2 regions of the Rhizobium sp. P28RR-XV genome follow, and region 2 is predicted to be linked to the other one. Evidence: predicted binding sites of a transcription regulator. Region 2 holds the regulator's gene; the other holds the start of a gene.
The links. Region 2 encodes LexA, which represses DNA repair genes until DNA is damaged. Its sites were predicted from a motif close to TGTTCNNNNTGTGTTCNG; they were not measured.
Positions count from the first base shown of each region.

Region 1 (4,213 bases), 260 kb from region 2:
CCCGGCAGGGTCGAGGGAAACGTCGTCTTCACCTATATGGATGCCTTCTGCGAGGATCGGCAGTTGGTCGACGACATGAAGGCGCATTATCGTCGTGGCGGTCTCGGCGATGTCGCCTTGAAGAGATATCTCGAGGACATCCTGCAGGCGCTGCTTGCGCCGATCCGCGAGCGTCGGGCGTATTTTGCCGCCGAGCCTGATTATGTCCTTGATATAATGCGCGAGGGGACGAGAAAGGCGAAAGAGCGGACGGAGGCGACGCTTGCCGAATTGCGCGCCGCGTTGGGCCTGTTCTCCCTGATTTGAAACAAGAAAGGCCGGACGATCTTTTGAAGCGCCCGGCCGTTCTTTTATTTATTGCAGCTCTAATTATTCCGCCAGAGCAACGGCAATTTCAGCGGCCAGACGCGCATTGTTTTCGACAAGCGCGATATTGGTCTTGAGGCTGCGGCCTTCGGTGATGTCGAAGATGGTGCTGAGCAGATAGGGTGTTACAGCCTTGCCCGAAATCTCGTCGCGCTCGGCGCTGTCGAGGGCGCGCTCGATATAGATTTCCATTTCCTCGCGCGGAATTTCGTCTGCTTCCGGCACCGGATTGGCAATCAGCATGCCGCCATCGATGCCGAGCTGCTCGCGCGTGGACTGGAAATTGGCGATAGCGGCGGGGCTGTTCAGCGTCAACGGGCTCGCCAGGCCCGAAGAGCGCGACCAGAAGGCCGGGAATTCGGCGCTGTCATAGGTTACGACCGGCACGCCGCGGGTTTCCAGCACTTCCAGCGTCTTCGGAATATCGAGGATCGCCTTGGCACCGGCGCAGACGACGATGACGCCGGTGCGCGAAAGCTCTTCGAGATCGGCAGAGATGTCGAAGCTCTCTTCCGCGCCGCGATGCACGCCGCCGATACCGCCGGTGGCGAAAACCTTGATGCCGGCACGGGCTGCGGCGATCATGGTGGCGGCGACGGTGGTGGCGCCGGTGCGGCGCTCGGCGATCGCAAAAGCGATGTCGGCGCGCGAGACCTTCATCGCGCCTTCCGTCTTGGCAAGCGTTTCCAGCTCTTCCGGCTCGAGGCCGATATGGAGTGTACCGTGGATAACGGCGATGGTCGCCGGGACTGCGCCTTCCTGCCGGATGATCGCCTCGACGCTGCGGGCCATCTCGATATTACCGGGGTAGGGCATGCCGTGGGTAATGATGGTCGATTCCAGCGCCACGAGCGGGGCGCCGCGCAGCTTGGCGGCAGCGACTTCCTTCGAATAGGAGATCGGAAGTAGTGGCGAGATAGGCTGTGTCATTGTCGTTTCCAATTCACTGAAACAGTATACGCGTTTTGAGCAGGCTTCATGACAGAATTTCGGCCTTGGGAACAAGGGCCAACATCGTCTTCAAGAGTTCCGGTGAGAGATTTTCGGCGGTAGCGAAGGGCGATTGTACAGTGATCGCGGCGGCTGCCGCGCCGTGGCGGACAGCCTCTGCGAGATCATGACTGGCAAGCAGGGCCGATAAAACGCCCGAGGCGAGCGAATCTCCCGCCCCGGTGACATCGGCGACATCGTCGACGATGGGCGGCTGCAGGCTGACGACGGCGTCGCGTGAAAAGGCGATCAGCTCGCGCTTGCCGCGCGTGATAACCCCGTTGCGCAGGCCGAGCGCGCGCAATCCGTTCACCCATTCGAGCGGGTCTTCCGGACGGCTTTCCGTCAGCGCGGCGGCCTCGGCTTCGTTGAGGAAAAGATGATCGATGCCGGCAAGGCTCGGCTTCAGCCGCACGACCTTCGCTGGCGAGATCGCGATGGCGGCGACTGGCTTGCCGCACAGAGCCGCTCTCGCCGCGATCGCAGCCAAGGTTTCGGCGGGCAGGTTGGCGTCGCAGAGAACGAGATCGGTCTCATCGAAGGCGTCGCGAACGGCGCGAATCGCCAGACGTCTCGGGACGAACAGCTTGTAGAGTTCCATGTCCGCAAGGGCGATGACAAGATTGCCGTCGTGTTCGAGGATCGCCGTATAGCTTGGCGTCTTGCGATCGAGGAAGACGAAGGGTCGGTCGTCGATGCCGGCGTGGCTTGCCGCTTCCGCCACCATTTCGCCCGAGGGATCGCCGCCGCGTGGCGAGATCAGCCGCACGTCGAAGCCGAGGCGGGCGAGATTTCGCGCCGCATTGAAGCCGCCGCCGCCAGGCTCTTCGAACCATGCGCCGGGATTGCTGGCGCCCGGCGCCGTCTCGCCGAAGATGCGGCCGCGCCGGTCGATATGGGCACCGCCGAGAACGAGAATCTTCTTCGCCATATGGTTTTCCTCAGCGGTCGAAAGGACGAATCGGACTGGTAGATAACATCTCGCAATTCACCGCCGCAGCCATGCAAGTGCCTGGGAAGAAAGAAGAAAACAAAAATAGAACGGAATTCATTTTACCTTTTTCTTTCAATTGCTTGTTGTGCCCTTGCGACAAGAGAACAAATAGAGTACAGAATTCTCATCGGCGGCGACATTGCTAGAGCGGCTTCAATAACCTAAAGGTGGATCGGATGTCTCAGAATTCTTTGCGGCTTGTAGAGGACAAATCGGTGGATAAAAGCAAGGCACTTGAAGCGGCACTCTCTCAAATTGAGCGGTCGTTCGGCAAGGGCTCGATCATGAAGCTCGGCTCTAACGAGAACGTGGTCGAAATCGAAACGGTTTCCACCGGCTCTCTGAGCCTCGATATTGCCCTCGGCATTGGCGGCTTGCCGAAGGGGCGCATCATCGAAATTTATGGACCGGAAAGTTCCGGTAAGACGACGCTCGCGCTGCAGACCATTGCCGAGGCCCAGAAGAAGGGCGGCATTTGCGCCTTTGTGGACGCAGAACATGCGCTCGATCCGGTCTATGCCCGCAAGCTCGGCGTCGACCTGCAGAACCTTCTGATCTCGCAGCCCGATACCGGCGAACAGGCACTTGAGATCACCGATACGCTGGTGCGTTCCGGCGCCGTCGACGTTCTCGTGGTCGACTCCGTCGCGGCATTGACGCCGCGCGCCGAAATAGAAGGCGAGATGGGCGATAGCCTGCCGGGCCTGCAAGCCCGCCTGATGAGCCAGGCGCTGCGCAAGCTCACGGCTTCGATCTCGAAATCCAAGACCATGGTGATCTTCATTAACCAGATCCGCATGAAGATCGGCGTCATGTTCGGCTCGCCGGAAACGACCACGGGCGGTAACGCGCTGAAGTTCTATGCTTCGGTTCGCCTCGATATCCGCCGCATCGGCGCCGTCAAGGAGCGCGAAGAGGTGATCGGCAACCAGACTCGCGTCAAGGTCGTCAAGAACAAGATGGCGCCTCCCTTCAAGCAAGTCGAGTTCGACATCATGTATGGCGAAGGCGTTTCCAAGACCGGCGAACTGGTCGATCTCGGCGTCAAGGCCGGCATTGTCGAAAAGTCCGGTGCCTGGTTCTCCTATAACAGCCAGCGCCTCGGCCAGGGCCGCGAGAATGCGAAAATCTTCCTGCGCGACAATCCTGATCTCTCGCGCGAAATCGAATTGTCGCTGCGCCAGAACGCCGGCCTGATCGCCGATCGCTTCCTGCAGAATGGCGGCCCCGATGCCGACGATGGCGACGCCTCTGGAGAATAAAAACTTCCGGGGGCAATCCCGGACTTGATGTGAGACTAAAATTCGAAACCGGCTGCATTGTCCAACGGATGTGCGGCCGGTTTTGTTCGTGCGGCTGGACAGCGCCGGGAGCGAACGATAAAAGCCACTGACTTTGACGCAAGTTGCTGAGCGCAGTACTGAAGGGCCTCATATGAGCGGTGTGAATGAAATCCGGTCGACCTTCCTCGACTACTTTAAGAAAAACGGCCACGAGATCGTGCCGTCGAGCCCGCTCGTACCGCGCAACGATCCGACATTGATGTTTACCAATGCGGGCATGGTGCAGTTCAAGAACGTGTTCACCGGCTTGGAGCAGCGTCCCTATACGACGGCTTCGACGGCACAGAAATGCGTTCGCGCCGGCGGCAAGCACAACGATCTCGACAATGTCGGCTACACCGCGCGCCACCACACCTTCTTCGAAATGCTCGGCAATTTCTCCTTTGGCGACTATTTCAAGGAGCGCGCCATCGAGCTCGCCTGGAACCTGATCACCAAGGAATTCGGCCTCGATGCCAAGCGCCTGCTCGTCACGGTCTATCATACCGATGACGACGCCTATAATCTCTGGAAGAAGATC
Region 1 covers NZ_JABAIG010000001.1:324,136-328,348, forward strand. Annotated here, with positions in the region: gene trpS (tryptophan--tRNA ligase) at 1-306, shown strand, start outside; gene HGP12_RS01530 (pseudouridine-5'-phosphate glycosidase) at 370-1,296, opposite strand; gene HGP12_RS01535 (carbohydrate kinase family protein) at 1,343-2,287, opposite strand; gene recA (recombinase RecA) at 2,527-3,612, shown strand; gene alaS (alanine--tRNA ligase) at 3,785-4,213, shown strand, end outside.
Region 1: recA (recombinase RecA) is a predicted target of LexA. The motif match lies at 2,383-2,400, and genes of this name have one in related genera.

Region 2 (4,213 bases):
AGTCGCTGCGAATTGCCGGTCTTACCCATATTATTGCAATTTCGGGGCTGAACATGGCGCTATCGGCCGGCATCTTCTATGTCGGCCTGCGCTATCTGTTCAGCTTGTTTCCGGGAGTTGCGCAGGCCTGGCCGACCAAGAAATTCGCGGCTTTCGGCGCGCTTTTGACGGTAACGGCCTATTACCTCATTTCCGGCTTCGGCGTATCCGCCGAGCGTGCTTTCATCATGATGGCGATCATGCTGGTGGCCGTACTTTTCGATCGGCCCTCGCTCAGCCTTCGCAATGTCGCGCTATCCGCCATCGTCATCCTTGTTCTGTCGCCGTCGCAGGTGCTAGGCCCAAGCTTCCAGATGTCCTATGCCGCAACGCTGGCGCTGGTGTCGGGCTATTCGTTATGGAAACGACGGCGGCACCGCGAAAACATCCTCTCGCGGATCCGCCTGTTAAGCCCGCTGCTCTTCGTCTCGCGCTTCTTCGGCGGCGTATTGTCGACCTCGTTCATCGGCGGCGCATCGACGGCCATCTTCTCGATCGAGCATTTTCACCGGCTGGCGACATATGGTCTCGCCGCCAACCTCGCGGCCATGCCGGTGGTCTCCTTCATTGTCATGCCGTTCGGCATGGTGGCAATGCTGCTCATGCCCTTCGGCCTGGACGGGCCGTTTTGGAAGGTCACCGGCGAGGGACTGGAACTCGTCATCGTAATCGCCAAAACGGTGGCCGGTTGGGGAGGCGACATCACCTTCGGCCGCCAACCCGGCTGGCTAATGCCGACCTTCATTGCCGGCTTCCTGATCATGACCGTGTTGCGGACCCGGCTTCGCCATTTGGGGCTGCTGTTGGTGCTTTCATCCACCGGCGTGGCGGCATTCGACTCCGGCGTGCCGAAGCCGGATCTGATGATTTCGGAAGATGGGGTCCTGGTTGCGCTGCGACAGGACGATATACTCGCCACAAATCGCGAAAGGCCGCAGGCCTTCATTTTCGAACAATGGCAGAAGGCACTGGTCGCAACCGAACACCAGCCGCCCACTATTCTCCCCAGCGATAGCCGGCTTCCGCAGATCAGCAAGACCGATCGCCACAAGCGACTGAGCAGCGAAGAACATAAGGCAGTCCGTAAGGCAATGGAGGAAGCGCTGGACCGGACGATGCAGGGAAGTTTCGCCTGCCAGAAAGGCGCATGGTGCGCAGCCATGCTTGATAATGGCGCTATCCTGATCACCATAGAAAACGCAGCCTATTTGCCGTCCGCCTGCGACACGGCAAATATCGTCGTGACCCCGATCCGACTGCGGCTCGATCATTGCCGCTCCGGAGCGATACTCATAACCGGTGCGACATTGCGCAAAACCGGGTCCATCGAAATGGCGCTCACCGCCGATAAGCCCGTTATCTCTGCCGCTTTCGAAAACCCGCAGCGACCATGGACCAGACACCGAACCTATGATTGGCGCACCGGCAAATTCGGTACACCACCTGCGCAGGTATCACCCGTCAACGGTAATCCAACTGTTAGTGATAACTCATCCGTCAATGATAACGACGAATAAGCCCTACCAGCTTGCCTTGAACCTTGACGCGGTCTGGCCCGAAGATGCGGGTTTCATAGGCCGGATTGGCGGCTTCCAGCGCGATCGAGGCGCCCTTGCGGCGGAAGCGCTTCAGCGTTGCCTCTTCGTCGTCAACGAGCGCAACGACGATATCGCCGGGATTGGCTGTCGTCGAATTTCGGATGATGACCGTATCGCCATCGAAAATTCCGGCGTCGATCATCGAATCGCCCCTCACCTCCAGCGCATAATGCTCGCCGGAGCCGAGCATGTCGGCGGGAACGGTAATGTCATGTGTATTGTTCTGAATGGCGGAAATCGGAACGCCGGCAGCGATGCGCCCCATGACCGGTACCGATACCGAACTGTTGTGGTCGTCGTTTGCAACCTTTGCCGGGGCTGGCGGCGCGACCGGCTGGGGTTTGCCGAGACTGCCTTCGATAACACTCGGCGAAAAGCCGCGGCGTGGCTGCAGGCTCGAATTATAGGCGTCCGGCAGCTTGATGACTTCGAGCGCCCGCGCCCGATTCGGCAGGCGGCGGATGAAGCCACGTTCCTCGAGCGCCGTGATCAGACGGTGAATGCCGGATTTGGATGCCAGATCCAATGCGTCCTTCATCTCGTCGAAAGATGGCGGGACACCGGACTCCTTCATCCGCTCGTGAATGAAGAGAAGCAGTTCCTGCTGCTTGCGCGTCAACATCGTCTTGGAACCCCAAATCAAGAAAAATCGTGAAACAAATCCAGAACGGACACTATATGTTCCATATGTGTTCTGCAAGTGCTTAAATTTCAGTAAAGCTTCGCCGGGTCTGTCAAATAATTGCCGCTATCGCACGGATCGCTTGAAATTCCTCGGGAATTATATCCGCGCTAATTCATCGATAAATATGAGAAATGCCGCTTTGTTCGCTTTATGGACGCTTCACGTCAATCCCGCTCGGCGCATGTGCGGATGGAGACGACGACTGTCGCATAAGCCGGCTACAGTTGAGAATTAGTGCGCCCGCGTTCTTCTGCGCGTTCACGGCTTTGGCTTTGGTCTTGAATTGAGCATTGTATGGGCGCAAATCTGTTCTTGCGGGCAAACAAGGGAGGACCATGACTTTGTCACCGCATCCGTTGGATCATCTCGTGCTGCCGACCGTCAACATCGCTCTGGCGCGCGAGCGCCTGGGCAAGCTCGGCTTCACGGTGGCTCCGGATGCCCGCCATCCTTTCGGCACTGAAAATGCCTGTGTCTTCCTTGCCGATAAGACCTATCTCGAGCCTTTGGGCGTGGCATCGCAGGAGCAATGCGAGACGAGTATTGCCGATGGCAACGTCTTCGTCGCGCGTGACCAGGCTTATCGATTCCGCGTCGCCGAGGATGGATTTTCGGCCGTGGTTTTCGGCACCGACGATGCCGTCGACGACGACGAGCGTTTCAAGGCGGCCGCGATCTCGGCCGGGCGCATGCTTGATTTCTCGCGGCCGATGAAGATGCCGGACGGAACGGAAACCACGGCCGGCTTTCGTCTCGCATTTGCGGCGGATCTGCGCGCGCCGGATTTCCTGGCCTTCTGCTGTCAGCGTATCAATCCGCTGCCGGCCGATCGTGGCGCGCTCGAACGTCACGAAAACGGCGTGACCGGCATCGCGCGGGTGGCGCTTTCCGCGCTGACACCAGCGGTGTATCGCGGCTTTTTCGAAGAGATCGTTGGTGGTCCGCGAGTCCTCGAGCACTCCTTCGGCTTGACGATCAAGACGGCCAATGTCGATCTCGAACTTTTGTCGCCGGAAGGAATGGAGGCATTCTACGATTTGCCGGTTCATACCAGCGATCCCGGGCTGAGGGCGCGCGCAATCCTTTTCAAAACGCGCGATCTTTCCGTGACATCGTCGCATTTCGCTGCTAACGGCGTCACCTACACGCGTAAGAACAATCGTATACTGGCAAGGCTGGCGCCCGGACAGGGCGCATTGTTCGCCTTCGAGGAGATAGCATGAGCACGAATTCCGAAGTCACCGTCGGCGAGGGTGCCTCCAAGGTCCTCTTTTCCAACACCGCCAAGCTGTCGCTGATTGCCGGCCCCTGTCAGATGGAGAGCCGCGACCATGCATTCATGGTCGCCGGAGTCCTGAAGGAGCTCTGCGGCAAGCTCGGCATCGGCCTTGTCTACAAGTCCTCCTATGACAAGGCGAACCGGACCTCTCTGTCAGGCAAGCGCGGCATCGGTCTGGAAAAATCCATGGAAGTCTTTGCCGACCTCAAGAAGGAATACGGCTTTCCGGTTCTGACCGACATCCACACGGAAGAGCAATGCGCCGTCGTTGCCAAGACGGTCGATATCCTGCAGATCCCGGCTTTCCTGTCGCGCCAGACCGATCTGCTGGTTGCGGCCGCCAAGACCGGCCGTATTGTCAACGTCAAGAAGGGTCAGTTCCTCGCGCCCTGGGATATGAAGAACGTGCTTGCCAAGCTCAATGAAAGCGGCAATCCGAACATTCTTCTGTGCGAGCGCGGCGCCTCCTTCGGCTACAATACGCTGGTCTCCGACATGCGCTCGCTGCCGATCATGGCGGCTATGGGCGCGCCAGTGATCTTCGATGCGACCCATTCCGTGCAGCAACCCGGCGGGCAGGGCGGCTCTACCGGCGGTGACCGCCGATTCGTC
Region 2 covers NZ_JABAIG010000001.1:585,007-589,219, reverse strand. Annotated here, with positions in the region: gene HGP12_RS02845 (ComEC/Rec2 family competence protein) at 1-1,556, shown strand, start outside; gene lexA (transcriptional repressor LexA) at 1,537-2,259, opposite strand; gene HGP12_RS02835 (VOC family protein) at 2,658-3,545, shown strand; gene kdsA (3-deoxy-8-phosphooctulonate synthase) at 3,542-4,213, shown strand, end outside.